Regions from separate parts of the Mucilaginibacter sp. UYNi724 genome, predicted to be linked through region 1. Evidence: riboswitches for the same ligand, from Rfam matches in the RefSeq annotation. Region 1 holds a riboswitch; each other region holds the start of a gene.

Evidence for each region. Region 1 has a riboswitch for S-adenosylmethionine ahead of ACVW0P_RS16975 (peroxiredoxin). Riboswitches for the same ligand answer to the same signal wherever they lie in the genome.
Region 2: linked by a shared signal. The riboswitch ahead of metH (methionine synthase) and the one ahead of ACVW0P_RS16975 (peroxiredoxin) in region 1 are both predicted to bind S-adenosylmethionine.
Region 3: linked by a shared signal. The riboswitch ahead of ACVW0P_RS04810 (O-acetylhomoserine aminocarboxypropyltransferase/cysteine synthase family protein) and the one ahead of ACVW0P_RS16975 (peroxiredoxin) in region 1 are both predicted to bind S-adenosylmethionine.

Annotation. Positions count from the first base shown of each region.
Region 1 covers NZ_JBSRZI010000012.1:124,546-135,076, reverse strand. Annotated here, with positions in the region: gene ACVW0P_RS16985 (1,4-beta-xylanase) at 1-694, shown strand, start outside; gene ACVW0P_RS16980 (SulP family inorganic anion transporter) at 744-2,288, shown strand; SAM riboswitch class I at 2,498-2,613, shown strand; gene ACVW0P_RS16975 (peroxiredoxin) at 2,805-3,440, shown strand; tRNA gene ACVW0P_RS16970 (tRNA-Cys) at 3,454-3,524, shown strand; gene ACVW0P_RS16965 (DUF5996 family protein) at 3,753-4,682, shown strand; gene ACVW0P_RS16960 (class I SAM-dependent methyltransferase) at 4,901-5,551, opposite strand; gene ACVW0P_RS16955 (DUF5916 domain-containing protein) at 5,835-8,006, shown strand; gene ACVW0P_RS16950 (alginate lyase family protein) at 8,333-9,442, opposite strand; gene uxuA (mannonate dehydratase) at 9,450-10,531, opposite strand, start outside.
Region 2 covers NZ_JBSRZI010000005.1:124,841-135,371, forward strand. Annotated here, with positions in the region: gene ACVW0P_RS09535 (S41 family peptidase) at 1-211, opposite strand, end outside; gene murQ (N-acetylmuramic acid 6-phosphate etherase) at 355-1,161, shown strand; gene ACVW0P_RS09545 (hypothetical protein) at 1,297-1,863, shown strand; gene ACVW0P_RS09550 (Bax inhibitor-1/YccA family protein) at 1,956-2,693, shown strand; SAM riboswitch class I at 2,913-3,024, shown strand; gene metH (methionine synthase) at 3,176-6,892, shown strand; gene ACVW0P_RS09560 (four helix bundle protein) at 6,947-7,309, shown strand; gene metF (methylenetetrahydrofolate reductase [NAD(P)H]) at 7,345-8,301, shown strand; gene ACVW0P_RS09570 (S8 family serine peptidase) at 8,474-10,117, opposite strand; gene amaB (L-piperidine-6-carboxylate dehydrogenase) at 10,261-10,531, opposite strand, start outside.
Region 3 covers NZ_JBSRZI010000002.1:425,570-436,100, forward strand. Annotated here, with positions in the region: gene ACVW0P_RS04790 (dihydrolipoamide acetyltransferase family protein) at 1-1,374, shown strand, start outside; gene ACVW0P_RS04795 (glycosyltransferase family 87 protein) at 1,455-2,654, opposite strand; gene ACVW0P_RS04800 (homoserine dehydrogenase) at 2,770-4,002, opposite strand; gene ACVW0P_RS04805 (homoserine O-acetyltransferase family protein) at 4,002-5,057, opposite strand; gene ACVW0P_RS04810 (O-acetylhomoserine aminocarboxypropyltransferase/cysteine synthase family protein) at 5,144-6,457, opposite strand; SAM riboswitch class I at 6,692-6,803, opposite strand; gene ACVW0P_RS04815 (trans-sulfuration enzyme family protein) at 6,945-8,060, opposite strand; gene mqnE (aminofutalosine synthase MqnE) at 8,256-9,449, shown strand; gene ACVW0P_RS04825 (histidine phosphatase family protein) at 9,519-10,145, shown strand; gene ACVW0P_RS04830 (menaquinone biosynthetic enzyme MqnA/MqnD family protein) at 10,158-10,531, shown strand, end outside.

The sequences.
Region 1 (10,531 bases):
ATTTTTTGACGACTGCTGGAACGGCGACGCTAAAATTGGCAAACAACCCGCGCCTAAAGTTGGGGTACATAACTCGGGCTGGCTGCAAGACCCCGGCAACCGTTTAAACAGCGCTGGCGAAACCGGCATGCTACAGGCTTACGTTACCGATGTGATGACAAGCTTTAAACATGATAAGCGCATATTGCTGTGGGACCTTTACAACGAGCCCGGAAACTCCAACAAAAAGGAAGCATCGATGGGTTTGCTTGTAAAAGTATTTACATGGGCACGTGCTGTTAATCCCGATCAGCCTATATCTGCCGGCCTTTGGGATTGGAGCTATGAAAAACTTAACGCTTACCAGGCCCTAAACTCGGATATTGTTACCTATCACGATTATACCGACGAGGCATCGCACCTCAAAACCATACAGCTTTTAAAAAGCCACGGCAAGCCGCTTATTTGTACCGAATATATGGCCCGTACCCGCGGCAGCAAGTTTGCCAACGTAATGCCAATGCTTAAGAAAGAGAACGTAGGCGCTCTAAACTGGGGTTTTGTAATGGGGAAAACGAATACCATTTACGCCTGGGATAACCCAATGCCCGATGGCAGCGAACCAAAAGAATGGTTCCATGATATTTTCCGCAAGGACGGTACGCCTTACAGGCCGGAGGAAGTGGAGCTAATTAAAAAGATGAACGGGAAATAGCGTAGCTTGCTTTTAAACATGTTGCATGCATTTTTTTAGCTTTGCACCCATGAAGGCCAGCCTTAAATTATTCGACTTTTCGCAAAAGGTTAACTACCGTACCGAATTTTTAGCAGGCCTTACCGTAGCAATGACCATGATGCCCGAATCATTGTCCTTTGCTATTTTGGCTGGTTTCCCGCCGTTGGTTGGCTTGTATGCGGCGTTCATAATGGGGTTGGTAACAGCGTTATTTGGTGGCAGGCCGGGCCTAATCTCGGGCGGGGCAGGAGCTACGGTAATTGTGCTTATAGCCCTTATGAAAAGCAACGGCATCGAGTTTGTTTTTGCAGCTGTGGCATTAGCGGGCGTTATACAGATCGTTATCGGTTTGTTTAAGCTGGGTAAGCTGATCAGGTTGGTGCCACAACCCGTTATGTATGGATTTGTAAACGGACTTGCCGTAGTGATTTTTATGGCCCAGCTGGAGCAATTTAAAACCATAGTGAACGGGCAGCAGGTATGGCTAACGGGTTCGCCGTTATATATTATGGCGGCGTTGGTTGCGCTCACCATAGCCATTGTAGTAATATTCCCTAAGGTAAGTAAGGCGGTGCCGCCGTCGTTAGTAGCTATCATTGTTGTTTTTGCAGTAGTGATAGGCTTTGGTATCCACACCAAAACTGTTAGTGATATTGCATCGGTTAGTGGCGGTTTCCCACCGTTTCATATCCCGCAGATCCCGTTTACCTTTCATACACTTAGTGTTGTTTTTCCGTACGCGTTAATTATGGCTGCTGTTGGTTTAACCGAGGGCTTGCTAACCCTAAATCTTGTCGACGAAATGACCGCCACCCGGGGCAACGGCAACCGTGAATGTATCGCGCAGGGCAGCGCCAATATCCTTAACGGTTTTTTCTTTGGGATGGGTGGCTGCCCTATGATAGCCCAAACGCTTGTAAATTTATCCGCGGGGTCAAGGGCAAGGCTCTCGGGTGTTATAGCATCGTTAACCATTTTGATGATCATTTTGTTCGGCGCCCCTGTTATTGGCCATTTACCTGTGGCCGCGCTTACGGGTGTAATGGTGATGGTAGCTTTTGGCACCTTTGAATGGATCAGCTTTAAAATATTTAATAAAATGCCCCGGCAGGATGTGTTTGTAGGCATAGTGGTAGCCATTATCACCATAGTGCTTCATAACCTGGCGCTTGCGGTATTAATTGGCGTGATCATATCTTCCCTGGTATTTGCCTGGGAAAGCGCCAAACGCATCCGCGCCCGCAAGTACACTGATGGCAGTGGCGTAAAGCATTACGAAATTTACGGTCCGCTGTTTTTTGGCTCGGTAACCGCCTTCAACGAAAAGTTCGACGTCGCCAACGACCCAAATGAAGTAGTGATAGATTTTAAGGATAGCCGCCTTGCGGATATGTCGGGCATCGATGCTTTGAACAAACTCACCGAACGGTACCAAAAGGCAGGCAAAAAACTCCATCTGCAACACCTGAGCAGCGATTGCCGCGGGTTGCTAACCAATGCTGCTGATGTTATCGATGTAAATATCCTCGAGGATCCGGCCTACCGTGTGGCAACGAAGAAGAAAGTGCGTTAGGAAAAGGTTCTCCTCTCCTTTAGTTTAGTAAATACTTTTTATTCGCTATAAAACACTTGCACTTACCACTACCTATTCATCGGGCAATCCAGATTTATTTTTTCTTCCTGAAATTCAACGAATTAAGCACAAGATCAAATAATAAATATAAAGTCTATAGGAATTATAGAATTAATATCTACTTTTGTGATGTAATCGTTCTTTAAATATACTTATCCAGAAAGACAGAGGGAAAGGCCCTATGATGTCTTAGCAACCTGTACGGCCCCCGGGCTTGTGTAAGGTGCTAATTCCTGCTTCGCAACCTGGCGGAGACAGATAAGCTGATTTAATAGATTGAATGTCGTTAGGCATTCTCTTTTAGCCATAAAGGCTTCTCTCTCTTAAACACTTCTCTGGATTTTATTGACAACAAAATTTGCAATGCATAGCTTTACGCTATCGGCCTTACCCAAACCCTCTCGAAGGAGAAGGCTTAAAAACAGGGGCTAACATTTAAATATAAAAAATATAACCATGAGTTTAAGACTTGGCGACGACGCCCCAAACTTTAAAGCACAAACATCGCAAGGCGAAATTGATTTTTACGAATACCTGGGCGATAGCTGGGGCGTGCTATTCTCGCACCCGGCAGATTATACACCCGTTTGTACCACCGAACTCGGTAAAACCGCATCACTTAAAGATGAGTTTGAGAAACGCAATGTAAAAGTGATTGCCCTTAGTACAGACAGTGCAGAATCACACAAGGGTTGGATAAGCGACATCAACGAAACGCAGAACGTGGAAGTTACCTTCCCGATAATTGGCGACGAAAGCCGCGAGATCTCGCAGGCTTATGACATGATCCACCCCAATGCATCGTTGGTGGCTACCATTCGCTCGTTGTTCATCATCGGCCCGGATAAAAAGATAAAACTGATCATCAGCTACCCGGCATCAACCGGAAGGAATTTTCAGGAGATATTGCGAGTGATTGATAGCCTGCAACTTACCGCCTACCATAGCGTAGCAACCCCTGCCGACTGGAAGGATGGCGAAGACGTTGTAGTGCTGCCATCTATAAAAACTGAAGATATCCCGGCTAAATTCCCTAAAGGGTTTACCGAGGTGAAACCATATTTACGTACAACACCACAGCCCAATAAATAAGGGCTGATAATAGAGTCGCGTGGCCGAGAGGATAGGTATGGGTCTGCAAAACCTTTAACGGTAGTTCGAATCTACCCGCGACGTCCTAACTATAATAACTGACTAAACTGATTGCGATGGGCCGGGGGGCTCATCGCTTTTTTTGTTTAGGAAGCCTCTCCCCAGTCCTCTGGGAAGGAGAGGGAGGCTAAAAAAATCTTTAACCTTCTTTGCGCAGCAGAGAGGCTAGCGCACGTAGTGCCGCGGGGTGAGTAAAATGGCAAACTGGCTTATTTAATAACAATCCCACCATTCACTTGTATATTTACATATATGAGCAACCCAAACCATACCTGGCCAAAACTGGATTTTCATTACCTGAAAGATACCATTGCCACCGTACACATGTGGACGCAGATGATTGGTAAGGTGCGCCTTAAAAAAATGCCGTGGATAAACCACTCCTGGCAGGTTACGCTTTATGTAAGCGCGACAGGGTTGACCACGGGCAGTATCCCTTACGAAGGTGGGCTTTTCCAGGTTGACCTCGATTTTATTGATCATCAACTGCATATATCTACCAGCACGGGCCAAAAGGTAACATCGGCCCTGGGTGCCGAAACTATTGCCGGGTTTTACAACGAGTTGATGCTAAACCTGAAAGCAGTGGGCGTAGAGGTAGAAATTTACGCCGTGCCGAATGAACTGGAAACAGCTACCCCCTTTGCAGAAAATACCGCGCCATGTACCTATCATCCCGATGCGATGAACACCATTTGGCAGGCACTGATCCATGTGAATAATGTGTTTACCGATTTCCGGTCTGGATTTTTGGGTAAGTGCAGCCCGGTACATTTCTTTTGGGGCGCGTTCGACTTAGCGGTTACCCGTTTTAGCGGCCGCACAGCACCGAAACACCCCGGCGGCGCACCAAACATGCCCGACGATGTGATGCAGGAAGCTTACTCGCACGAGGTAAGTTCATGCGGGTTTTGGCTGGGCGGCGAGCAATTTCCGCACCCTGCGTTTTACAGCTACTGCTACCCAACTCCGGACGCCTTCAGCAAGCAGCAGGTGAGCCCGCCCGAAGCATTTTACAGCGGCGAATTAGGCGAATTTTTATTAACCTACGAAGTGGTGCAGCAATCTGCCAACCCCGAAGAAACATTGAAGAAGTTCTTGCAAAGCACGTATAATGCCGCTGCCGTTACAGGCAATTGGGATAAGGGCTTGGAGTGTAACCTGCAGGGATTGAAGGAATAATTAGCCTCTCCCCGGCCCTCTCCGAAGGAGAGGGAGTGAAGAAGAGGATAATAAAAAAAGCAGCCATTCAGACAGTTTTTTTATGCATGTTCACGGAAAATGCAAATTTATAAAATCCAAATCTGTTGATAATGAGGTTCTTGTTGAAATGTTGCAGTGTTCACGCCGCGAACATCCGGTATCTCTCTCTAACCCTTCCGTGAGAGGAATTAAAAAAACTAAAACGAAAAACTTCGCTCCTCAATTTGTGCTTTAGGCGAACTTATCTTTCGCACGCACCATGTCGTCATGCACCGCAAACCCTGCACATTGGTGGTTTTTATCGGCTCAAAAAGTTCGCCGCCTAATTCTGAGGTATATTCCAACAGGATCTGCTCGTTCACTAAAAACCGTTCGGAGCCGTCGGGCAGGGCGTACCGGCTGTTGCCAAGGTCGGTAACAAGATTTTCAATCCCAATATCAGATGCCTGGCGGGCAAACAAATAACCGCCCGGTTTTAACACCCGCCACATCGAGCGCAGCATGGCATCAAAATGGTTGCTGTCAGTAGCAAAGTGTAATACCGCGCTGCTGATCACCAGGTCAAATTCATTATCTTTAAAAGGCAGGTCTTCTGCCTGGGCCACTGAGAAGTTTTCGGCCGATACTTCAGGTGCAAGGATCTTGGCAAGATCTTGTACTTGCACAACCGCGTCGGGGTTTGGGTCGATGCCATAAACGTCGAATCCGTTTTGCAGGAAATAAATGAGGTTGCGCCCGCCGCCACAGCCCGCGTCCAGCACTTTTTTACAATCATCAAACCGCCCTTTCAGAAGCTGGTCGAAAAGGTAGATATCAATATTGCCGAATTGTTGTTGCAGGGTGTTCATAGTGTTGATGTTTATCGCAGATTACTCACCCCGACGCCGCTTCGCTGGTCGACCCTCTCTGCTGCGCAAAGAGGGTTAGAAAAGTTAGGGTGTTCACACCCCCTCTTTGCGCAGCAGGGAGGGGGCAGGGGGTGAGTCAACTTTTAGGCCCTAATGTAACAATATTGCCAACTGTTTTAATAATCAATTACTCGGCTTGCACATTATCGCATATATTTTTATTATTGTGTATCGCTAACACAATGGCGATGGTATTATCTCACAACCCAAGTACCATACCAAATTGCCTAAAATTAAAACCATACTGTTACTGCTATGCTGCTGCATGCTTGGTAGTTACGTCTCCGCGCAAAAAAAGAACGCCAACTACAAATACCATATCCGCCGCGCGGCATCGCCCATAAAAATTGATGGCTTGCTTGACGAGGCCGACTGGCTCAGCGCCGATACGGCGGGCAAATTCTTTATGGTTTTACCAATGGATACCAGCTTTGCCAAACTGCGCACGGTTGTACGCATGGCTTATGACGATGATAATTTTTACATTTCTGCAGAATGTTACATGCCCACACCAGGTTACATGGTGGAGTCGCTTAAGCGCGATTTTGGTTTCCAGAAGAACGATAACTTCATCTTTTTTATGGACCCCTTTGATGCCCGTACAGATGGCTTTAGCTTTGGCGCAAACGCAGCCGGTGCGCAATGGGACGGCACCATGTACGAGGGTGGCAAGGTTGATCTGAGCTGGGATAACAAATGGTACTCGTCAGTAAAAAATTACGATAACAAATGGGTATTTGAGGCGGCTATTCCGTTCAAAAGCATCCGTTATAAAAAAGGTATCAAGGAGTGGGGGATAAACTTTAGCCGTAACGACTTAAAGACCACTGAAAAATCGGCCTGGGCGCCTGTGCCAAGGCAGTTCCCGACGGCGGCATTGGCTTATACGGGTACCATAATTTGGGACGAAGCGCCACCCGTGGCTACCCGCAATATCTCTATCATCCCTTACGTGCTGGGTGGTGTCACTAAAGATTTTGAGAATAAGAAAGACGCGGTTTACCGCAAAGAAGTTGGTGGTGATGTAAAGATTGGACTTACCTCCTCCCTAAACCTCGACCTCACGGTTAACCCCGATTTCTCGCAGGTAGATGTAGACCAGCAGGTGATCAACCTTAACCGATATGAACTTTTCTTTCCCGAGAAACGGCAGTTCTTTTTAGAGAACGGCGACTTGTTTGCCAATTTTGGTTATGCCGATATCCGTCCGTTCTTTTCGCGCAGGGTGGGGCTTAACGCGCCCATCCGGGCAGGGGCAAGGCTTACGGGTAAAATTGATAAAGACTGGCGCATAGGCGTTATGGATATCCAGACGGGGCAATCGGGTTCGGCCAATTTACCGGGGCAAAACTTCGGGATAGTTACGCTGCAAAGGCGTGTGCTGTCGCGATCTAACATTGGTTTTATATTTGTAAATAAGGACGGCACAGGCAGCGCGCCCATGGCCGGGAGCACCGCAAACGCTTATAACCGCAACGTGGGTGCCGAGTTTAACCTGGCATCGTCAAATAACCAAATTACGGGTAAGTTGCTGGGGCTGAAATCATTTACACCAGGTGTTACGGGAAGCGATTTTGTAGCTGCCGCCAACCTGCAATACCTAAGTAAGTACTGGACATTTGCCATGCAACAGCAATATGTAGGCAAAAACTATAATGCCGAAGCGGGCTATGTGCCGCGTGTAGGTTATAATAAACTGAACCCATTAATTCAGCATAACTTTTTTCCAAAAAGCGGGGCTATACTATCGCACGGCGTACAGGCATCAGGCATCTACTTTTTTGATGAAGCCTTTAAATCGACAGATAACGAAACCATCCTGAGTTACCTCATCACGTTCCGTAACCGCAGCACGCTAACAGTATCCGGGTTGGATGATTATGTAAAATTGTTGCGCCCTTTCGACCCTACAAACACGGGTAAGCCAATGCTTGCAACAGGTTTTGAGAACCACTGGAATACCGTAGATGTGCAGTACGCCTCAAAACCGCAAAGCGTATTCACCTATCTGTTTGAGGTTGCCCGCGGCGGCTATTATGATAACGGAACCAAAACCACATTGATAGGCCAAGTAGGCTACCGCTTTCAGCCTTATGTAAATTTGATATTGAACACCTCTTATAACGACCTGCATTTGCCGGCACCATATGGCCGCAACAAGTTCTGGCTTATCGGCCCGCGGGCCGATATTACCTTTACCAACACCTTGTACTTTACCACTTTTGTGCAGTATAACGAGCAGGCTAAAAACATGAACATTAACAGCCGCTTTCAATGGCGCTACAAACCCGCGTCAGATCTGTTTATCGTATATGGCGATAACTCTATTCCGTCGCCTTTCACAGTCAAAAACCGCCAGCTAACTATCAAGTGGACTTATTGGTGGAATATATAGGAAGATGTGCAGATGTGCAGATATGCAATGCAAACCCTACTTAATTGCGAGGTAAGAAGCAATCGCATGTAAGCAAGTCCGGCATGCAGGTTGTACAATCGTCCTAAAGAGATTGCTTCGTACCTCGCAATGAAGCATGTTAAAAAATGATTTAATATATCCAATATTGATTTTAAATAAACACGTAGTATAGCATTGCCATTTTTATTACTTTTGCAGTATCAGGTACGCTTGAAACCTTCTCTTATGGTGTAACGGTAGCACTTCTGATTCTGGTTCAGACAATTGAGGTTCGAATCCTTGTGAGAGAACATAAAAGGCCTTCGCTATTCGCGGAGGCCTTTTATGTTTGAACTTTTATTGAAGTTATTAAGCGCCATCCGCCAGTTCAGGTAATTGTTGTCTTTTGCCGCCTTGCGGATAACCTGCATATAATCATCATCAAAAAAGGCGGCAAGGCTAAACATGTAGATGCCGTTTACAGGTTCAAATAAAGTTCCCGGCGCATAACCCTTTTCACCGTTTTCGGCGCGTTTCAGATCAAACGGCACCTTGCTTTTCACAAACTCAGGGTGCGTTTTTTTCCCGGTCATGTAGGGTGTCATGTAATCCACGCATTTTTTAAGGGTAGATCCATTGGCGGTTTTCCAGGTAAAATAGTTTTTACCCGTTGCCCGGTAGATGGCAACACAAGCCGACAGCAGCGGTTCGATATCATAAGTTTGGTAATGGAAAGCGTCGCGCTCCAGCAGGTCATGCGTGGTGCCATCGGGGTTTATGTTGATGTTGAGTTGATGCTCTAAGGCTTGTGTGATGGCGCTTTGGTAGCTGGTGTCGTGCACGGTATAGGCAATCAGCGTAAACATCTTTATCCGGTGCGAGTTCCAGTTATTTATCGCCGTACCCTTGTTGCCTTTTGCAGAGCCGCTGTTTAATTGGGCATCGGCCATGGCGTGCATCCAACCATCTATCAAAGTGCGGTCGGCGTGTTTAATATCGTTCCTGATAAGGTCATACGCGGTAACCATATCCTCCAACTTGGTCTCGTTGATGGGATCTTCTGTCGCATGGTTAACTTTTGCCCAGGCGGTTAAAAATTCAGTAGCCTTGTCCAGATATTTCTTTTTATTGGCGTATTTGTAAGCCAATGCCAGTGCGTAAACTTTGTTTGCATCTTCTAACGCTTTAAGGCTGGCAACCTTTTTTGGGTCGCCGGCCAGTAAGCCTTGTGATAATATGGTTTTTATCGGGTTTGGTGTTTCGTTCAACGCCTTGTCGGCTGTGGTTTGGAAAGGGTCAAATACTTTTTTGTACATGTCCTCGCTCTTAACAACCTTACACATCAATGCTATTTCCTTTTTATCGAGGCTGACAATTTGCGCCTTTGCAAAAAGCACCATCGCCATCAAGGCAAAAAAGCAAACGAACTTTTTCATAGTGACATTATAGATTAAACGCCCGTTTAATACCCAGTTCCAACCCACGCAGTTCTGCCAGGCCACGCAGGCGGCCAATGGCAGAGTAGCCGGGGTTTGTTTTTTTATCCAGGTCATCCAGCATCTTGTGCCCATGATCCGGGCGGAAAGGCATGCTAACGTCTTTACGGCCTTTAGCTATCCTTTTTTGTTGTTCTTCTAACAGGGCTTTCGTCACGGCGTACATATCTACATCACCGGCAAGGTGGTCAGCTTCGTGGAAATTGCCATCCTCATCGCGTTTAGTACTGCGCAGGTGTATAAAATGGATACGGTCGCCCAGTCGCTGTACCATACCAGGCAGGTCGTTACTTGCTATCACCCCGAAAGATCCCGTACAAAAGGTTAGTCCATTATTAGGGCTATCCACGGCCTTATAAATATCTAATATATCCTGCTCGTTACTTACCACTCGTGGCAACCCTAAAATGGGGTAAGGCGGGTCGTCCGGGTGGATGCACATCAGCACACCTGCTTCTTCCGCCGTGGGGATAACCAGTTGCAGAAAGTAGGCTAAGTTGGCTTTGAGGGTTGCCGCGTCAATTTCACCGTAACTTGCCAGCATTTGCAGGAATTGTTCGGTGGTATAACCTTCTTCAGATCCCGGTAACCCGGCTATTATATTTTTTAGCAATTGCTTTTGAGCGGGTTCGCTCAAGCCATCATAATACGTTTTTGCCTTAACCTTAACAGCCTCGGGGTAATCCTTCTCAGCGCCCGGGCGGTTCAAAATATACAAGTCGAATGCGGCGAATGCAGTGGTCTCAAACCTTAATGCTGTAGAGCCATCCGGCATAGGGTAATCCAGATCGGTACGGGTCCAGTCCAGTATCGGCATAAAGTTATAGCATACTATATTTAACCCGCATTGGCCAATATTTAGCAAGCTTTGGCGGTAGTTTTCCAGGTATTGCTGGTGATTTCCGCTACGTTTTTTAATATCTTCATGCACGGGTACACTTTCAATTACCGACCATCTCAAGCCCGCATCTTCTATCAAGTGTTTTCTTTTCAGGATCTCATCTACAGGCCAAACTTCGCCGTTAGGGA
Region 2 (10,531 bases), on a different contig from region 1:
CATTAACGGTAACACCCTCGATGCTGTCGGTATTTACCGAATCCACATACTTTTCATTTACAAGGGAGAGTACCCGGGAAATTTTATCGGGACCGGAACCAATGCCGAGTTTGAGGCCTACATTATCGCTGTCTTTAAGAACAATGCCGATACCTATTCCTATCAAAATTAAGATGATCGTCCTGAAAATTATTCCCGCAGTTCTTTTCATGTGTAAATAGCCATTGCAAATCTAATAAATAGCAGCTATTGCTTATAATTTATATCACCTTCGTTGCTTTGATGTTTTTTATTCAATTTTGTTAAAAATAAATTTAACTCCCTCTCCTTCGGTGAGGGTTAGGGATAGCTAAAATGGAAAGAAGTACCGAAAAAGATTCTAAATACAACAGCCTGGAAAACATGCCGCTGATGGAACTTTTACAGAACATCAATAACGAAGATAAAACAGTGCCTTTGGCGGTAGAAAAAGCCTTGCCGCAAATTGAGGCGCTGGCAAAGATCACTACCGACCGCATGCGCAACGGTGGCCGCCTGTTTTACATAGGCGCCGGTACCAGCGGCAGGTTGGGCGTGGTTGATGCATCAGAGTGCCCGCCAACTTTTGGTGTGCCGTTTGATTGGGTGGTAGGCATCATAGCCGGTGGCGATACAGCCATCCGCAAAGCGGTAGAATTTGCTGAGGATAACACTACACAAGCGTGGAAAGACTTACAGGAATTTGATATCAACGAGGGCGATGTGGTGGTAGGTATTGCAGCATCTGGCACTACGCCTTATGTTATTGGCGGCTTAAAAACCGCTAACGAGCATGGCATTGCCACGGGCTGCATTGTTTGTAATGCGGGCAGCCCGGTAGCAGCGACAGCCCAATACCCGGTAGAAGTAGTTACCGGCCCCGAGTTTGTAACGGGCAGCACCCGCATGAAAGCCGGTACCGCGCAAAAACTGGTATTAAATATGCTGAGCACAAGTGTAATGATACAACTGGGCAGGGTAAAAGGTAATAAAATGGTTGATATGCAGTTATCAAATGATAAGCTGATACAACGCGGCACCAACATGGTAATGGCCGAAACTGGTCTGCCGGAAGCAGAAGCCGCCGCCCTTTTAAAACGATACGGAAGCGTAAGAAAAGCGGTTGAGGCTTTTAAAAAGTAATTTCAGATGTGCGGATATACATATGTGCAAATGAGAAAAATAAATTAAAGGATTGATTAAAAATAATTTAGATATGTATATGAGCCGTGCCAGCATCTGCACACCTGCACATTTGCATATCTGCACATCAATACTATGCACGAAATAGAACCATATTACCGCTGGCGGGATGACTATGTAGCATCAGAGGATGAGTTTTCGCCCTTTTACGCTACGCAGTATAGCGAGTTTGAGTTTGATAAGCAGGTGTATAACTATTTGCTGCATCCGCAATGGGATTCATTTGGGTCTAACACGCTGTACTTAAAAGTATTGTATGTTGATTACGACCGCGGCTACAGCATCATCGAATTTATTGGCGAGTGGAACGACGCCATCAATAATGATATTATGCTGATGAAGCGCGAGATCATCGAGCTGATGATTGACCAGGGCATTACCCAATTTATCCTGATAGGCGAGAATGTGCTTAACTTCCATTTTTCTGATGACAGCTACTATGAGGAATGGTTTCAGGAAGTGGAAGATGGCTGGATAGCAGGCATAAACTTTCGCGATCATGTGATCAGCGAGTTTAAAAGCGCCAATATAGATTACTACATCAACTTTGGCGGCCAACTTGACGAGCTTAACTGGCGCGCCTTAAAGCCCGTGCAGGTGTTTAAGCTGATAGAAGAACAGTTAACCAAAAGGCTCAACTAAATTTCATCAGATTGTAAGCTTTATAAAAGCCGCAACTTTATACGCATTAAAGCGTTTTTACTATATTCGTACAAATAATTTCTAAAAAATAAATGGAAACTAAAACCCAAGATTACGTTTACGAGAATGTAAGTTATGTAGAAAACCCAGACGCGTCCCGAAGGTTTATTGCGAATGTGTTTGTGTGGATGTTTGCCGCGCTTGCCATATCTGCAGCTTGCGCGTATTTCTTTGCCAATACAAAAGAGTTATCGGCCCTTATCCGTAACCCCGAAACCGGTGCTAACAATATATGGGGAACAGTAGTTATGTTGTCTCCTCTAATCATTGTGGTTCTTTTTAGGCCGTTGTTAGCCAAACTAAGCATTGTGGGCGTTGGCTTAATGTTCGTTGTATTTTCGGCATTGATGGGTATCAGCCTTAGTTCTATATTTTACGCTTATCCGCCGCAATTGATTGCAAGCGCGTTTATAACATCGTCAATTGTATTTGGTGTTATGGCGGTTGGCGGTTACATCACCCACCAGGATTTGACTAAATTCGGCTCTATCCTTATCATGCTTTTAATAGGCGGTGTCGTGGCAACGGTGTTAAATGTACTTATATTTCATAGCGGAGGTTTTGACCTGATCATTAGCTATGTTATGGTTGCCGTGTTTGTAGGGCTAACCGCTTATGACGTGCAAAAGCTAAAACGCATTGGAGCCGGTATAGAGTATGGCGATGCCTCGGGCAAAAAAATGGCCGTTATGGGCGCTTTAACACTTTATCTTGATTTTATAAATCTTTTTCTCGCATTGCTTCGCGTATTTGGCGGTAACAGGAGATAGTTAGATATCTAATACAATTGAAGCCGTTTGCTGATAAAGCAAGCGGCTTTTTGGTTTAAGAGTTTACTCACCCCGACTTTGCTTCGCTCGTCGACCCTCTCTGCTGCGCAAAGAGGGTAAAAAAGATGTTTTTATAGCTCTCCCCTCTTTGCGTAGCAGAGAGGGGGCAGGGGGTGAGTTAAAACTTGCACTTTACAACATTATTATTCATCTTTGTAACGCTTATGGAGAAAGACGGAGGGATTAGACCCTGCGATGTCTTAGCAACCTGTTACTTAACAAGGTGCTACATTCTACTCCGGTTAAAAGAATAACCGGGGACAGATAAGTGAAAGTCAATTTAACACCCGACTTTTCGAAATAAGTTTTTTAGTATCAGGTAACTAGTATCACGTATCAAGACTTTTCTTGTGCTGGTTATTATGCTCATGTATCGAAATTTCGGTACTTGATACTTGATACTCGCTACTTGATACCAACAAATGGATATTAGAAAAGAATTACAAAAGCGCATACTGGTTATTGACGGGGCAATGGGCACCATGATACAGCGTTACGAACTTACCGAGGAGGATTTCCGCGGCGAGCGTTTCTACGATCATGCCTCCGACCTTAAAGGCAATAACGACCTGCTGAATATTACCCGCCCGGATGTGATCAAAGCTATCCATGCCGAGTATTTGGACGCGGGTGCTGATATCATCGAAACCAATACTTTCAGTACACAAAAGATCTCGCTTGCCGATTACCACCTCGAAGAACTTGACTACGAATTAAGCTACGAAGGTGCCCGCATAGCCCGTGAAGTAGCGGACGAGTACACCAAAAAAGACCCGTTGAAACCACGTTTTGTGGCAGGTGCTGTTGGTCCTACAAATCGTACTGCATCCCTATCGCCCGATGTAAACGACCCGGGTTACCGCGCTGTTACTTTTGACGACCTTGCCGAAGCTTATTATGAGCAGGTGCGTGGTTTGGTAGATGGGGGTTCAGACGTGTTACTTGTCGAAACCATATTTGATACCCTGAATGCTAAAGCGGCGCTGTTCGCTATCGACAGGTATAAAAAAGAATGTGCAGCAGCGGGTAAAGATTACCTTGCTTTCCGCGATACGGGTGGTATCATGATCTCGGGTACCATTACCGATGCGTCAGGCCGTACCCTTTCGGGCCAAACAGTGGAGGCTTTCTGGAATTCTATCAGTCATGCCAATTTGCTGTCTGTAGGGTTGAACTGTGCTTTGGGTGCAAAAGAAATGAGGCCCCACTTAGAGGAACTTTCTGCTAAGGCGGGTGTGTTTATCTCAGCGTACCCTAACGCCGGTTTGCCAAACGAATTTGGCGCTTACGATGAAACCCCGCATGAAACCGCCCACCAGGTTGATGATTTTATCAAGGCCGGGTTGGTAAACATAGTGGGTGGTTGTTGCGGCACCACGCCCGATCACATTAAATGTATTGCCGATAAGGCTGCTAAATATTCCCCGCGCTTACTTCCCGAAATTGAGCCCTATTTGCGTTTAAGCGGACTGGAAGCCGTAACCCTTACCCCCGAAACAAACTTTGTAAACATAGGTGAACGTACCAACATCACCGGGTCGCCAAAATTTTCCAAACTTATCCTGGCCGAAGATTACGAGGCTGCTCTTGCTGTTGCCCTGCAACAGGTAGAAGGTGGCGCGCAGGTGATCGACATTAACATGGATGAGGGGATGATAGACTCTGAAGCGGTGATGGTTAAATTCCTGAACCTGGTTGCCAGCGAACCCGATATTGCCAAACTGCCCATCATGATCGATTCCTCTAAATGGACGGTTATCGAGGCAGGTTTAAAATGTTTACAGGGGAAGGGTATCGTAAACTCTATTTCATTAAAAGAGGGCGAGGATAGCTTTAAAGATTACGCCCGCAAGATCCTGAGCTATGGTGCAGCAGCCGTTGTAATGGCCTTTGACGAAACCGGCCAGGCAGATTCATTAGAACGCCGTAAAGAGATTTGCGGCCGCTCGTATAAGATCCTGGTTGAAGAAGTCGGCTTCCTGCCCCAGGATATCATCTTCGACCCGAATATATTGACCGTTGCCACCGGGCTTGAAGAACACAATAATTACGCGGTAGATTTTATTGAAGCTACTCGCTGGATAAAACAAAACCTGCCATACGCTAAAGTGAGCGGCGGGGTGAGTAATATTTCGTTCTCGTTCCGCGGTAACAATGTGGTGCGCGAGGCGATGCACTCGGCATTCCTTTACCATGCCATAAAGGCCGGGTTGGATATGGGTATCGTAAACGCCGGGATGCTGGAGGTTTACCAGGAGATCCCTAAAGACCTGTTGGAGCTGGTTGAAGACGTGCTATTAAACCGCCGCGATGATGCCACCGAACGCCTGGTCGAATTTGCCGATACCATCAAAAGTAAAGGGAAAGAGATAGTTCGTGATGAAGAGTGGCGCAAGAACCCGGTAGAGCAACGCCTGTCGCACGCCCTTGTAAAAGGCATCATTGAGTACCTGGACGATGACGTGGAAGAAGCCCGCCAAAAATTTGCTAAACCCTTAGAGGTTATCGAAGGCCCCCTAATGGATGGCATGAATGTAGTTGGCGACCTTTTTGGCGCGGGTAAAATGTTTTTGCCGCAGGTGGTAAAATCGGCCCGTGTAATGAAAAAGGCCGTTGCTTATTTGCTGCCATTTATCGAACTGGAGAAACAGCGTGTAATAGATGCCGGTGAAGATAGCAGCGGCAGCCGCGCCAATGCGGGCAAGGTTTTAATGGCCACCGTAAAAGGGGATGTACACGATATTGGCAAGAACATAGTTGGTGTGGTGCTGGCCTGTAACAACTTCGAGGTGATAGACCTTGGGGTGATGGTGCCTGCCCAGCGAATTATAGAAGAAGCAAAAAAACAGGAAGTAGATATCATCGGCTTGAGTGGTTTGATCACCCCGTCGCTTGATGAGATGGTGCATTTTGCCAAAGAGATGGAACGCCAGGGCTTTACTATCCCGCTAATTATTGGTGGGGCTACCACGTCGCGCATCCATGCGGCGGTAAAAGTGGCACCACATTATTCGGGTGCTGCCATCCACGTACTGGATGCATCACGCAGTGTAACCGTTTGCAGCAGCCTGATGAACCGCGACACCCGCGACGGCTACATCCAGAACATTAAAGACGAATATACCAAAGCCCGCGAAGCGCATGCCAACAAGAAAAACGACAAGCGTTTTGTAAGCATCGAACAAGCCCGCGGACAAAAGTTCCAAATAGATTTGAAAACGGTAGCACAAGCGCCATCATTTTTAGGCACTAAAGTTTTTGACGCTTATCCGTTAGAAGAATTGGTGCCGTATATCGACTGGACACCTTTCTTCCATACATGGGAGTTGCGCGGCAGCTACCCCAAAATTTTTGCCGATAAGTTTGTAGGCGACGAAGCCAAGAAACTTTTTGATGATGCGCAGGCATTAATGAAACGTATTGTAGATAATAAGCTATTGCGTGCAAGCGGCGTTATCGGTTTTTGGCCGGCTAATAGCGTGGGCGATGATATCGAATTATATACCGACGAAACCCGCCAACACTTACTTACCCGCATCCACACGCTTCGCCAGCAAAACGAAAAGGTGAAAGGTGAACCATATTATGCCCTGTCGGATTTTGTGGCACCAAAAGAGAGCGGCGTTGCCGATTACTTTGGAGGCTTTGCCGTAACTACAGGTATTGGTTGCGATGAACTGGTTGCCGAATTTGAGGCCGACCATGACGATTACAACAGCATTATGACCAAAGCCATCGCCGACCGCTTTGCCGAGGCCTTCGCCGAAAAAATGCACGAACTGGTACGTAAAGAACATTGGGGTTATTCCAAAGATGAGCAGTTAGCTACCGATGAACTGATCAAGGAAGAATACCAGGGCATCCGCCCGGCACCGGGTTACCCCGCCTGCCCGGATCATACCGAGAAAACCACCTTGTTTGAGATATTAAGTGCCGAAGAAAACGCCCACATGCACCTTACCGAAAGCCTCGCCATGACACCGGCAGCAGCAGTAAGCGGCTTTTACTTCGCGCATCCGCAGGCAAGGTATTTTGGCTTGAATAAGATAAGTAAAGACCAGATAGAAGATTACGCGGTCCGTAAGAATTTATCTGTGGAAACGGTTGAGCGTTGGTTGGGGCCGAACTTAAACTACTAAAAGGAGCGGAGAACGGGGAAAGAGGTGCGGCATGTTTGATGATAAGAGATAAATATGATATTTACTGATTTAGAAGCATGGAAAGAAGCAAGACTTTTAGTTAAAATGGTTTATACTTGCTTGCTGCCTTTTCCTAAAGAAGAAATTTATGGTTTGCAATCGCAAATAAAAAGGTCTGTTATTTCGATACCTTCAAATATTGCAGAAGGTTGTGGACGAAGCCACCCCAAAGATATTATGAGATTTTTTTTCATTGCCCGGGGCTCAGCTTATGAATTAGAAACTCAATTATATTTATCCTTTGATTTGGAATTTATAGATGAAGATATTTTGAAGGAATTATTAGAAAAGTTAAAACGGGTGAGGGTTTTATTAGCAGGGTTGATAAATCATCAAAAAGCCAAAATTACAACCTAACCGCACCTCTAACCTCGCTCTACGCACTAAAGAATATGAAGATTACCGAACATATCGCAAATGCAGCAGGGAAAACCTTGTTTTCCTTCGAACTTATCCCGCCACTAAAAGGGCAAAGCATCCAGGGGATCTATGATGCTATCGACCCGTTGATGGAGTTTAAGCCACCGTTTATTGATGTGACTTCGTTGCGCGAAGATTATATTTATAAGGAACACGAAACCGGTTTATTGGAGAAACTGGCTTATCGCAAGCGTCCGGGCACTATCGCTATTTGTGCTGCTATCATGAACAAATACAAAGTAGACACTGTTCCGCATTTGCTTTGTGGGGGGTTCACTAAAGACGAAACCGAGAATGGCCTGATTGACCTGCAATTTTTAGGTATTGATAACGTACTGGTTTTACGTGGCGATGCCCGCCGTGGGGATGCTTCATTTGTGCCTACGCCCAACGGCCACTGCTATGCAACCGACCTGCTAAAGCAAGTGGTGAACATGAACAACGGCGTTTACCTGCACGAACATTACGAAGGTATTTTAAAAACAGATTTCTGTATTGGTGTAGCCGGTTATCCTGAGAAACACTTCGAGGCGCCAAACTTAAAAACCGACTTTAAATATTTGAAGCAAAAGGTTGATACGGGTGCAGGCTTCATCGTTACCCAGATGTTTTTTGATAACCAAAAGTATTTTGATTTTGTTAACAGCTGCCGTGCCGAGGGTATCAACGTGCCCATCATCCCGGGTTTAAAGCCTATTACTACATCAAAACAATTGGTCAACCTTTCCAAAACCTTCCATATCGATATCCCTGAGGGGCTAAGCGATGCCATCCACGATTGTAAGGATGAAAAGAACGTAAAAGATATTGGTATAGAGTGGATGATAGAGCAGTGTAAAGAATTGGTGAAATTCGGCGCGCCGGTACTGCATTTTTATACCATGGGTAACCCTGGTCCAACGAAGAGGATAGCGGAAGCGATATTTTAGATACAATAAGTTTGTCATGCTGAGCGATAGCGAAGCATCTAATCGCCGACATGCATCTTCGATATGTATAGTTCAATAATAGATCCTTCGCTATCGCTCAGGATGACAAGTTTTATAACAAGAGAGGCCAGACGATTAGTCTGGCCTCTCTTGTTATATTCTAAAGCGATACTTATATCCCTTCGCCTTTCATTTTTGAAGCGGCAACCAATGCTTTGTAGGCATTAACCACGCCACCTGTTTTTGACAGGGTTGTAAAGTCGACTTTTTCGGTTGTGCTGCCCGGTTTTAAAACCATAAGGCCGGTTACCGGTGTGGCGGATGCCAGTAGGGCTTGTTTAACTTGTTTTGCCGTTAACGTTGGGTAATACTCCAATATCAACGCTGCAATACCTGTGGTTATTGGCGATGAAAAGCTGGTGCCATCGGCGGTATTAAATTCGGCATCCATGTTTACAGATGTTACCTTAACACCCGGTGCAAAAATGTCCACATTCTTTTTACCGTAATTGCTGAATGTGCCTGCAAGATTAGCGTCAGCTTTATCGGCAGATGCGCCAACACTGATCACGTTATCCGCATCCATGCCCGATCCGTCCTCAAACATATCATTCGGAAACTCCGGCTTGGCATCCATATCCTGGTTGTCGTTACCCGATGCCTGGATCAGTAATACGTTTTTAGCAGCGGCATATTTAAAGGCCTCATCAACCCATGCTTTATGCGGCGATAGTTTTTTACCAAAGCTCATGTTAATAACACGTGCGCCGTTATCAACCGCGTAGTGGATCGCGTTAGCAATATCTTTATCGTACTCATCGCCGTTAGGTACACCTTTAATGGCCATAATGCGCACGTTATCGGCCACGCCATCAATGCCATATTTGTTATTACGTACCGCGCCAATAAGGCCCGCCACGCCGGTACCATGCTCGGCATCGGCAAATTTTAGAATATTACTGCCGTAAGGCTTGCCATCCTGCACGTCCGGGTTGTCGCCAACAATACGTTTCCGGGCTTCAAGATCGGGGCTAACATCGTTGTTCAACTTAGCAAGATATTCGCTCAGCTCATTAATGATCTTGGCGTTGGTTTCGTTGCCACCTTGCTGCTCAAAAACAGAGGCCCAAACATTTTTACTTTGTGTAATGGTATCGCTTTTAGAAGTTATCTTAACAAGGTCGGTCTTTTTAAAAGAAGCGTCGCTTTTTAAGTTAATCGCTTTTTTAATGTAACCACTGGTAGTCATCAGCGCGTTCATCACGGGTTGTAATTGCTGGATCTCGGTTTTAGATTTGGTAAGCGTAGCATCGTGCTGCAGCTTCACCTTTTCCCAGTAGGCAAATTCCTTTTCGCTGCCTGCAGGGGCGCTGGTCAGGTTCTCATATTTGCCTTTAAGCCTGTTGTACTCGCGTACTTCTTCCGTAGTTTCGGTGAAATCGCATTTGCCGCCCGGGCCGCCTAAAAAGTTCCAGCCGTGCACATCATCAATATAACCATTCTTGTCATCATCAATTCCGTTACCGGGAATTTCTTTGGTGTTGGTCCAAAGCACCGGTTTAAGATCAGCCTGCGCGGTATCTATTCCGCTATCTATCGTGGCTATAATAACCGTTTTGCTTTTTTTGCCCTTAACAAATAAATAGGCCTGGTTTAAACTGATGCCGTAGTAGCCATCGGTCTTAAGGTCCATCAGGTGCCAGTTTTTTGGGAGTTCGGCAGGGGCTTTCGGGGCAACCTGCGCGGTAACATCAAAGCTTATTAAAAGGGCGGTGCTCAGTAATAGGCCCGTAATGGTCTTGCAGAATTTATACATATTTCTTTTTAGTGTTTATACTTATTATTCATTGCCGATAGCCCCCTCTAAATCTCCCCCGATAGGGAGACTTTTGTTTTGCTTTTTTTTTTAAGCCCTCCCTTTCGGGGAGGGTTTGGGTGGGGCTGAACTGCTTGGTTTAATTATAGGTCAAATTTAATACCCTGCGCTAAAGGCAACGTTTTAGAATAGTTTATAGTATTGGTTTGTCGCCTCATATACACTTTCCATGCGTCAGATCCGCTTTCGCGGCCACCGCCGGTCTCTTTTTCGCCGCCAAAGGCACCGCCTATCTCCGCGCCGGATGTGCCGATGTTAACGTTGGCAATGCCGCAATCAGAACCCGCGTATGATAGGAATGTTTCTGCCTCGCGTAAATTATTGGTCATGATGGCCGATGATAAACCTTGCGGT
Region 3 (10,531 bases), on a different contig from region 1:
TCAGGAAAGTTAGTTGAACAGCTTTGTAAAGAGGATGAGGTAGTACAGGTAGGTTCGGTAATTGCCATCATAGAAACTGAAGACGCCGACAGTAGTGACATCCCCCAATCGGCGCCTGAAACTACATCTGCACCTGAGCCTGAAGTTATTCAAACCCCGGAAACTGCACCGCAAGCAATTAGAGAACAAGCATCACATTTTGTAGCGCAATCAGTAGCGGAAGACCCTGCACCCATTGCCGATATACCTGGCATAAGCCAAATTGAACAAAGAGAGTCCGCACCAATTGATAGCGTAAATTATAGCAATCGCTTTTACTCGCCATTGGTAAAAAATATAGCCAACCAGGAAGGTATTGGCAATAACGAGCTTGACCACATACCGGGCACTGGCGCCGAAGGCCGTTTAACAAAAGACGACCTGCTGGAGTATATCCAAAAACGCGGATCTAAAATCCATGCAGCACAACAAACGGATAGTACACCGCTACAACCTGCACCGGCAATGGCTCAATCGCAGCCTGTAGTGCCTGCTTATACCGCGCCGCAAGCACCTGCTGCGTTACCTGAACCCGTACAACCGCCTGCGCCGCCACAGTCAACTGCTGCGCCACAAGCCGCTGCAGCTACTACAGAAGCTCAACCTGCTGCTACATCCGTATCGGGCGGGCAGGAGATCATAGAGATGGACAGGATGCGCAAGCTGATTGCCGAACACATGGTTTATAGCAAGCACACATCGCCGCATGTTACCTCCTTTGTAGAGGCCGATGTAACCGAGCTTGTGTTATGGCGCGAAAAGATCAAGAACTCGTTTGAAAAACGCGAAGGCGAAAAAATAACCTTCACCCCGATATTTATCGAGGCTGTGGTGAGAGCTATAAAAGATTTCCCGATGATTAACGTATCTGTAAGCGGTACGCAGATCATCAAGAAAAAGGATATCAACATCAGTATGGCAACTGCTTTGCCAAGCGGCAACCTGATAGTTCCGGTAATTAAAAAGGCCGATCAGCTTAGCCTTATAGGCATCACCAAAGCGGTAAACGATTTGGCAACACGTGCCCGTAACAACAAGTTACAACCCGATGATGTACGGGACGGTACGTTCACTATAACCAACGTAGGTTCTTTCGGTAATGTGATGGGTACGCCAATTATTAACCAGCCGCAGGTAGCCATATTAGCTGTTGGTGCTATAAAAAAGAAACCGGCTGTAATAGAAACACCAAAAGGCGATGCTATAGCCATCAGGCACATGATGTTCCTTTCGTTATCTTATGACCACCGTGTAGTTGATGGTGCGCTGGGAGGCCAGTTCGTGAGCAAGGTAGCCCATTACCTGGAAAATTGGGACACTAACAGGAGTTTATAGTTACAGGAATATATAGTTAATTTAATTTGTGAGTTCTACAAAAAGCTAAGGCTTCCATAATCGGAAGCCTTTTGCTTTTATTAGTTTGTTACAGTGCTTATCTGCAACGTTTCTTCAGGTTTGTCAAACTGGCGGGTGAGCATTTCATGGATTATCTTTAGCCAGATAAGCAAACATGGGAACGCCATTAATGAATATGGTATAAAATAATGCGATCTTAAATATGCCGGCATCAGATCGGATGAGGAAAAGCCTGTACCTACCAATGCGAATATGAGCAGGAAGCGTTCGTAACCCGTGATTGGTCGGCCTAAGTTAACATACCAGATCCCCACGCCAATAAACGCTATACAATAGGTAGGCGGCTCGGACCCGGTGCTAAATATTACAGTAAATATCAATACTGACGCCAGCAAAAGCAACTGGTACTTAACATCTCGCCAGTATTTTATGCGCAACATAGATGCGCCAAACAAAGCTAAAGCAGGTAGCAGGATAAACATGTTTGATAGTTTCTCGACATGGAAGATCCTGTACACCATCCCCATCACACTCATATTTGCCCTTGGTGATACAAAGTTATCCGCATTTTTAGCAAGCAGATCCGGGTACCAATCGCGATATGTTTTGATAATGTACTCTGGCGATGAAGCCAGCATTGGTAACACAAATAGCACGGCCGACCAAAACACAAGGCTTAAAATAAACTTTGGTTTGTTATCTGAGAAGAAGAAGAACGCAAGGCCCACAACACCATACAGTTTTATCGCGGTACCTAACACGATCATTAACGCAGCCCAAAAATCTTGTTTATTCTTGATGAATATAAAGCTAAAAATCACCAGCGCGGTTATCAACGGGTTTACCTGCACATTCCCCGATGAACCCATCATGCTGTTAATGTTTAGTAACAGTATAACTAACTTTTGTGCGTTATTTAAAGGAAGTTTTTCTACAGCATAGTATAGAATAAATGCGAGAAACATAGCCCAAAGCACAACCCCGATCTGGTTTGGTAAAACCGCGAAAGGCGCTATTATCAGCCCAAACACCGGCCCGTAATGGTTAAGATCGTGGTAAAACTCAGGCTCGGGCCCAAATAGCGTATGCTGGTGAATTAGGTTTAAAAAGTTGTGTTTGTAAATGATATAGTTGTTATGCGTGGTAAGCTTGTTATCGAAATGCGTGATAATGTCTTTTGCAACGGCGAAAAAACTCAAACCAAACCAAAGGATAAGTATAAATTTTTTGTTAAAAAGGATGCTTTTTAGTTTTTGCATACTGGGGTAAAAGGTTTTGCAATGATACGTATTGCCGTTTATATTCAAGGTAGCAAGCGGGCATAAAAAAGGTTGGCGGGATAACCGTCAACCTTATAATTTATGTGCGATATAATTAAGCCTCGGCTTCCTGCAACTTTTCTGCGGCTAACGTAACGCCTGTTAGCTGATCGGCAAATGCAACAAAAGCCTTTGTATCGGCAATGCGCTGCTGGTTATCTATCAGTTTCTGTAAGTTTATTTTACCGATGACGAATTTATAACTACCCGAGTAAAAACGCTCGTGGATATGTTCAAACTCCAGGGCATCAACCAAAGCTTCGTCATCATAACGCAGGTAAATATTTACTTCGACATTGTTAGTGAACTGCAGGTTGGTGGCGCCTTTGGCTTTTTTGTACTCATACTGGTAATCGTAACGAAGGGCCGCTATATCAGAAAGCACCGCCGAACCTGTTGGATGGCCTCCCGCACCTTTTCCAAAAAAGAATTGCTGGTCGGCAAAGGCGGCCTGTACCGTAACGCCATTGTATTCATATTCCACGTTGTATAAAAACTCGGTTTCGTTTACAAATTTTGGCAGAACGAACAGGGTAACGTGTTTATCGTCTAATTCCTTAGCAACCGGCACCAGTTTTATCTTTAATTTCTTTTCGCGTGCATATTGGAGATCATTTGGCGACAAGTTTTGGATGCCAATGTTCAACACATCTTCAGGGTTGATAACCACTCCATAAGCGTGCGCTGCCGCGATGATCAATTTGTATTTGGCATCGTAACCGCCAACATCCATGGTTGGGTCGGTTTCGGCAAAGCCAAGGTTCTGCGCTTGTTTAAGGGCGGTATCGTAATCAAGGTTCTCTAAATAGCCTTTTGATAAAATGTAGTTTGATGATCCGTTAAAGATCCCGCTGATAGAGTGCAGTAATTCGTTATCGTAATATTCCTCCAGGTTACGGATAATTGGGATGCTACCGCAAACCGCGCCTTCGTATAACAACGAAGTGCCATGGATCTGTTGTAGCTCTATCAACTCATCCAAATAGGTAGCTATCATTTTTTTACTGGCCGATACCACGTTTTTACCTGTACTAAGCGCACGGGACACTATCTCGAAAGCGGCTTCGGTATCGTTTATCAGTTCAACAATGGTGTTTATTTCCGGGTTGTTCAGTATTTCGTCCCTATCGGTGGTAAACAATTCATTTGGCAACGAACGTTCTTTGCCCGGGTTTTTGATGGCGATCTTAACGATCTCTATATTCAGGTCTTTTGTTTTGATAATATCGTACAATCCCTGGCCCACTACTCCAAATCCGAAGAGGCCTATATTCAGTTTCTTGCTCATTAAGCTATTTTTTGTAATTCTATAATTTTCCCTTTTACATCTGTTTTAAAAAACGACGTAATAATATTTGTAAGATCTTCTGTTTCTATTAAAAACCCATCGTGCCCGTAAAACGAATCCAGTTCGGCAAAGGCAGATTTTGGGATATGCCTGAACAGGTATTGCTGCTCCTCGATAGGGAACAATACGTCAGATTTTATGCCGATAACCAGCGTGCGTGCCTTTATCAGGCTCAAGGCTTTATCAACACCGTGCCTGCCGCGGCCCACATTGTGCGAATCCATAGCCTTTGACAGGTACCAGTAGCTGTATGCGTTGAACCGGTTCACCAACTTTTGGCCCTGGTAACCCTGATAGGTTGATGCTTTAAAATTATCGGTAACCGTATCGCCATCTTCCTGTTGGGTGATGCCGTAAGTTTTGTAGGTACGGTAGGATAGGAGCGCTATGCTGCGCGCGGCTTTCAGGCCTTTAGCACCACCATCAGGGGCACCGGCATAAAAGGTACGGTCGGCAGTGATGGCTAAACGTTGTGATTCGTTAAAGGCAACACCCCATGGTGAATGGTTGGCGTTTGTAGCTATCAATATCAGGTTTTTGATACGTTCTGGCTCGATGATGCTCCATTCGATAGCTTGTTGGCCGCCTAACGATCCGCCCAATAATGTTTCTACATGGTCGATACCTAAATGATCGGCCAGTAATATATGTGCTTTTACGATATCCCTGATGGTAAACTCCGGGAACGCGAGGTAATAAGGCAAGCCGGTTGCAGGATTAGTGCTTAATGGATTATCAGTACCGTAAGGCGAACCTAAAACATTTGCGCAAACAATAAAATGCTCATCAGGGTTAAAGTGGTCTTCGGGGCCGAAAAAGCCTTTCCACCAGTCAAAAACGTCGGAATTTGCAGTGAGGGCATGGCATACCCACACTACATTATCCCGGTTTTTATTGAGGCTCCCGTACGTATTAAAGCCAATTGTAAGTCCTTGCAGTTTCTGGCCGGATTCCAGTTCAAACTTTCCGGTATAGGTAAAACTTTGTGTGCTCATTTGTTACTCTTCGTTATTTGGGGGACGGCCGGCTAAAACAACCGCCCCCTCATAACATCACTTAAAAACTAAAAAAACTAAAATCGTTATACTAATTCAAGCTGCTTTATTTTGGCAAACGCCTGTGCAAAATCAGCTTTAATGTCATCTATATGTTCAATACCAACAGCAACGCGTAACTGGCCCGGCAAAACCCCGGCAGAGATCTGCTCTATATCTGAAAGTTGCTGGTGCGTGGTAGCCGCCGGCTGTATAATTAATGTTTTGGCATCGCCCACGTTTGCTAAGTGGCTAACCAATTGCAGGTTATCGATGAGGTTATTGGCAAGTTCCTTATCGCCCTTAATTTTAAAGGACAACACAGCACCGAAACCATTTTTCAAATACTTTTTGGCAAGGGTGTGGGACGCTGATGATTCCAGTCCCGGGTAATTAACAGATTCTACTTGTGGGTGCTGCTCCAGCCATTTGGCAAGTTCAAGGGCGTTATCTACATGGCGTTGTACACGCAGGGATAGGGTTTCTAATCCCTGGATATTCAACCATGAATTAAACGGTGATTGCGACGGCCCAAAATCCCTCAAACCTTCAACCCGGGCACGAATGATAAAGTTGATGTTTCCAAACGGTCCGTTTACACCAAATACGTCATTGAATATTAAACCGTGGTAGCCTTCGCTTGGCTCGGTAAACTGCGGGAACTTGCCGTTGCCCCAATCATAAGTACCGCCATCTACAATAACGCCGCCAATGCTGGTGCCATGCCCGTTGATCCATTTAGTGGTAGATTCTACAACCACATGGGCGCCATGCTGCAAAGGGCGGAACAGGTATCCGCCTGCGGCGAATGTGTTATCAACTATTAACGGCAGATCGTGCTCGTTCGCCAATTTTGCCAGTTGTTCAAAATCGGGGACGCTGAAACCGGGATTACCGATGGTTTCGGTATAAATAGCCTTTGTTCTGCTGTCGATATGTTTTTCGATATTCTCCGCAGTATCGTCCTCTGCAAAACGCACCTCTATACCAAGGCGTTTAAAGGCAACCTTAAACTGGTTATAAGTACCGCCGTACAAGAAAGGGGAGGTAACAAAGTTATCACCTGCCTGTAAAATATTGTTCAAGGCGATAAATTGTGCTGCCTGGCCTGATGCTGTTGCCAAAGCCGCGATGCCACCTTCAAGAGCGGCAATACGCTTCTCGAAAACATCAGTGGTGGGGTTCATTAAACGGGTGTATATATTGCCAAATTCTTTTAGCGCAAACAGGTTTGCACCATGCTCGGCATTTTTAAATACGTATGATGTGGTTTGAAACAATGGTACTGCACGCGCGCCTGTAATAGGGTCAACTTCCTGTCCGGCATGTAGTTGCAGTGTTTCGAATTTTAAGTTAGACATATTCTGTAGATTAAGAGTATTTAAATGAAATGTTAAAGGTTACGACAGGATAGAACTATCCTATTCAGCAGATCACGTATTTTTCAGGAAAACAGAAAAGGGAACGTGTTACCGAATCAACAGCAGCAGCAACACATACAAATACAGCCGTGGAATTGGTTGTATGCTAAACTTTGGGCCAATGGGGCCTGCGATGTGTTTGTTTGTACGTAAGTTAAACTTTTCATGATTAAAAATTTATATCCCCCGGTTAACTATTCTCCGGGACAGGAATTGGCACCTTCTACACCTTGTAGGGTTGCCAGCGGTTCTCTGAGCCTGATCTCTCGCCGCTTCTTTATAAACCAAAATCCGTGTGAGGGAAAATTGATTGTGGTATCGCTACCAAATAATGTTTCAAATATAGGCTAATCGGATTTTAAAATCCAAATTAAATTTTTAATAAATTATCATTTATATGTAAAACCGTTGTAAAGCATTATAATAATTATGCCATCGCCTGTTCCAGATCGGCAATCAGATCATCAACATGCTCCAGCCCTACAGATACCCTCAACAAATTAAACGGTGTTTTGGTGTCCGGCCCTTCAACTGATGCGCGGTGCTCTATCAAACTCTCTACACCGCCCAAGCTGGTTGCCTGGGTAAAAACCTTGAGCGAATTAACAACCTTTTTGGCCTTTACTTCACCACCTTTTAGAGTGAATGACATCATGGCACCGGGGTAATTCATCTGGGCTTTAACAATTTCATATTGCGGATGAGATGTAAGGCCAGGGTACATCACATCTTCTACCTCCGGATGGTTCACTAAAAAATTAGCCAGCAATTGCGCGTTTTGCACATGGCCCTTAACCCGGTAAGGCAAGGTTTTAATGCTGCGCACCAGGTAGTAACAATCCATAGGAGAGGGCACGGCGCCGCCCATGGTTTGTACATTGCGGATCTTTTCCCACCAGTCGCTTTTTTCGGCAGTAATTAATGCACCGCCCATCAGGTCGCTGTGGCCGCCAAAGTATTTAGTAGACGAATGCATTACCAGATCCGCTCCCAACGCGATAGGGTTTTGGCAAATAGGAGTGGCAAATGTATTATCGCACACTACTTTTATATTGTGTTCGCGCGCTATCGCCACTACCTTTTTTATGTCGGTAATTTTAAGCAACGGGTTAGATGGTGTTTCTATCCAAATAACCCCGGTATTAGGTTTGATATGCGCTTGTAAAACCTCGCTATCATTCACGTCAATAAAATCAAACTCCAGGATCCCGGCAAAAAGTTGTTTAAGTTGGTTACGCAGTCCATGGTACATATCGTCGGGCGCTATAATGTGCGTACCCGGCTCAAGTGATTGAAAAACAGACATGCCCGCCGCGTTGCCCGATGAAAATGCCGCTGCTTCTGCACCGCCTTCTAATTGCGCCAATACAATCTCTAACGAGGTACGGTTTGGGTTGCTTGAACGGCTATACTGGTAGCCTGCTGCAAAGCCTCCATCTTCATCGCGCTCAAAAGTAGTAGCCATAACAATGGGCTGTATAACTGCTTTAGTTGAAGCGTCGGTATGGTTACCGGCGTGTATGGCAATGGTTTCTATTTTCATGACTGGGAATGTATGCCGCCAAATTAACTAAGAATTATTTTATAATTATAGACGCATCTGTAAAAGTGTTGCGAATATTAAGATCGCTCCATCTGTAACCGCACTGTCATAGTTGCATGTTCAAACACTGGTTAAGTTGATACTTCCGTTTTAAACTTGCGGCATTTTGCTACATTTGCCCAAATATTTTTCTAAATGGAAGTATCAGATAATTTCCTGGTTTTGCTGAATAATCCCCGGCTTTTACCGGCACTAAAAGACATTGCTGAGAAGGTACTCCATAACCAGCGCATTACATTTGATGAAGGCGTTCTGCTTTACGAAAAAGCCGAACTGGGCTACCTGGGAGTACTTGCCAACTACATACGCGAACAAAAACACGGTGATAAAACATACTTTAACCGTAATTTCCACATCGAACCCACAAACCTTTGTGTTTATGATTGTAAGTTTTGCTCATACTCGCGCTTGATTAAACAGCGTGCAGACGGATGGGAATACACTATGGACGAGATGCTGGATATCGTAAAAAAATACGACGACCAACCTGTTACGGAGGTGCACATTGTAGGCGGTGTTCTACCGCAGTATGATGTCGCTTTTTATTCGGAGTTGTTTAGCAGGATCAAAGCCCACAGGCCTGATCTGCATGTAAAGGCGTTAACACCGGTTGAGTATCACTATATTTTCAAAAAGGCTAAGATAGATTATGCCACCGGTATGAAGCTGATGAAAGACGCAGGCCTGGAATCTATGCCGGGTGGCGGAGCCGAGATCTTCCATCCCGAAGTGCGCGACCTGATAGCTAAAGATAAATGTACCGGCGACCAATGGCTTGCCATCCATGAAGAATGGCATAAATTGGGCATGCGCTCGAACGCTACGATGCTTTACGGCCATATCGAGCAATACCGCCACAGGGTTGACCATATGGAACAGCTTAGGCAGTTGCAGGATAAAACCGGAGGTTTCCAAACCTTTATCCCGCTAAAGTTCCGTAATCAGGATAACCAGATGAGCAACGTACCTGAATCGACTGTAGTAGAAGATTTGCGCAACTATGCGATAGCAAGGATCTATCTTGATAATTTCGACCATATAAAGGCCTACTGGGCCATGATAAGCCGAACCACCGCGCAGCTATCCCTTAACTTTGGGGTGGATGACATTGACGGCACGCTTGATGACACCACCAAGATCTACGCTATGGCAGGCGCCGAAGAAAAGAAACCGGCCATGAGCACACAAGAGCTGGTTGAACTGATAAAAAACGCCGGCCGTTACCCCATAGAGCGAGATACGCTATATAATGTGGTGACCGATTACAACGATTATCAGTTTGCAGAAACGGAGAAACCGCGCTATTACAAGCTGCCGGTTATAAATTAGTTTATTGGTTCACTTGTTCATTAGTTACTAGTGGACAATGTGCCTATGAACAAATGAACTATTGAACAAATGAACCAAATAGAAAAGACACTATATATAGTACGCCACGGGCAAACCGATCTTAATAAGCAAGGTATTGTACAGGGCCGCGGCCGCGATACAAATCTGAATGACGAAGGCCGCCAACAGGCCGACATGTTTTACCGGGCTTATAAAGATGTTCCTTTTGATAAGATCTACATATCCGAATTAAAGCGTACACAGCAAAGCATCCAGCAGTTTATTGACCTTGGCCTGCCTTACGAAAGGCTGGAAGGCCTTGATGAACTTGCCTGGGGCGTACACGAGGGGCAGCCTGCCACACCCGAAACCAAAGCTGCTTTCTTAGACCTGATGCGCAACTGGCTGGACGGCAACCTGGATGTTAAATTTGAAGGTGGCGAAAGCCCTAACGAAGTTAAGGCAAGGCAATTACAGGCGCTGGACATTATCATGAGCCATCCCGAGGAAAAAACGGTATTGATTTGCATGCATGGCCGGGCGTTACGTTTGCTGATGTGTATCTTAACAGAGCAGCCGCTTACGCAAATGGATACCTTCCCTCACCAAAATCTGGTGCTGTACAAAGTAATTTACAATGGCAGTAAGTTTGAAATTGTTGAAGCCAACAACGCCAAGCATTTAAAAAACGCATAGAGAGAACGATAAGTGAATAAGATTAGAATATCTGCCGTTAGCTATACTAACACCAAACCCTTTTTATACGGCCTGCAAGACTCCCCAATTAAAGACAGGATTGAATTGAGCCTGGATATCCCATCGGACTGTGCACAAAAACTGATAGATGATAAGGCCGATATTGGTTTAATACCTGTCGCGGCTACGTTAAGTCTGCCCAAATGGGAGATCATCTCCGATTATTGCATTGGCGCGGTTGGCGCGGTAAACTCCGTATTTATATTTAGCAATTGCGATATAAAGGATGTGAAGCGTGTACAGCTTGACCCCGAATCGCGCAGTTCAAATAATTTGGCTAAGGTACTGATGAAGAACTACTGGATGATAGCGCCCGAACTTATTGT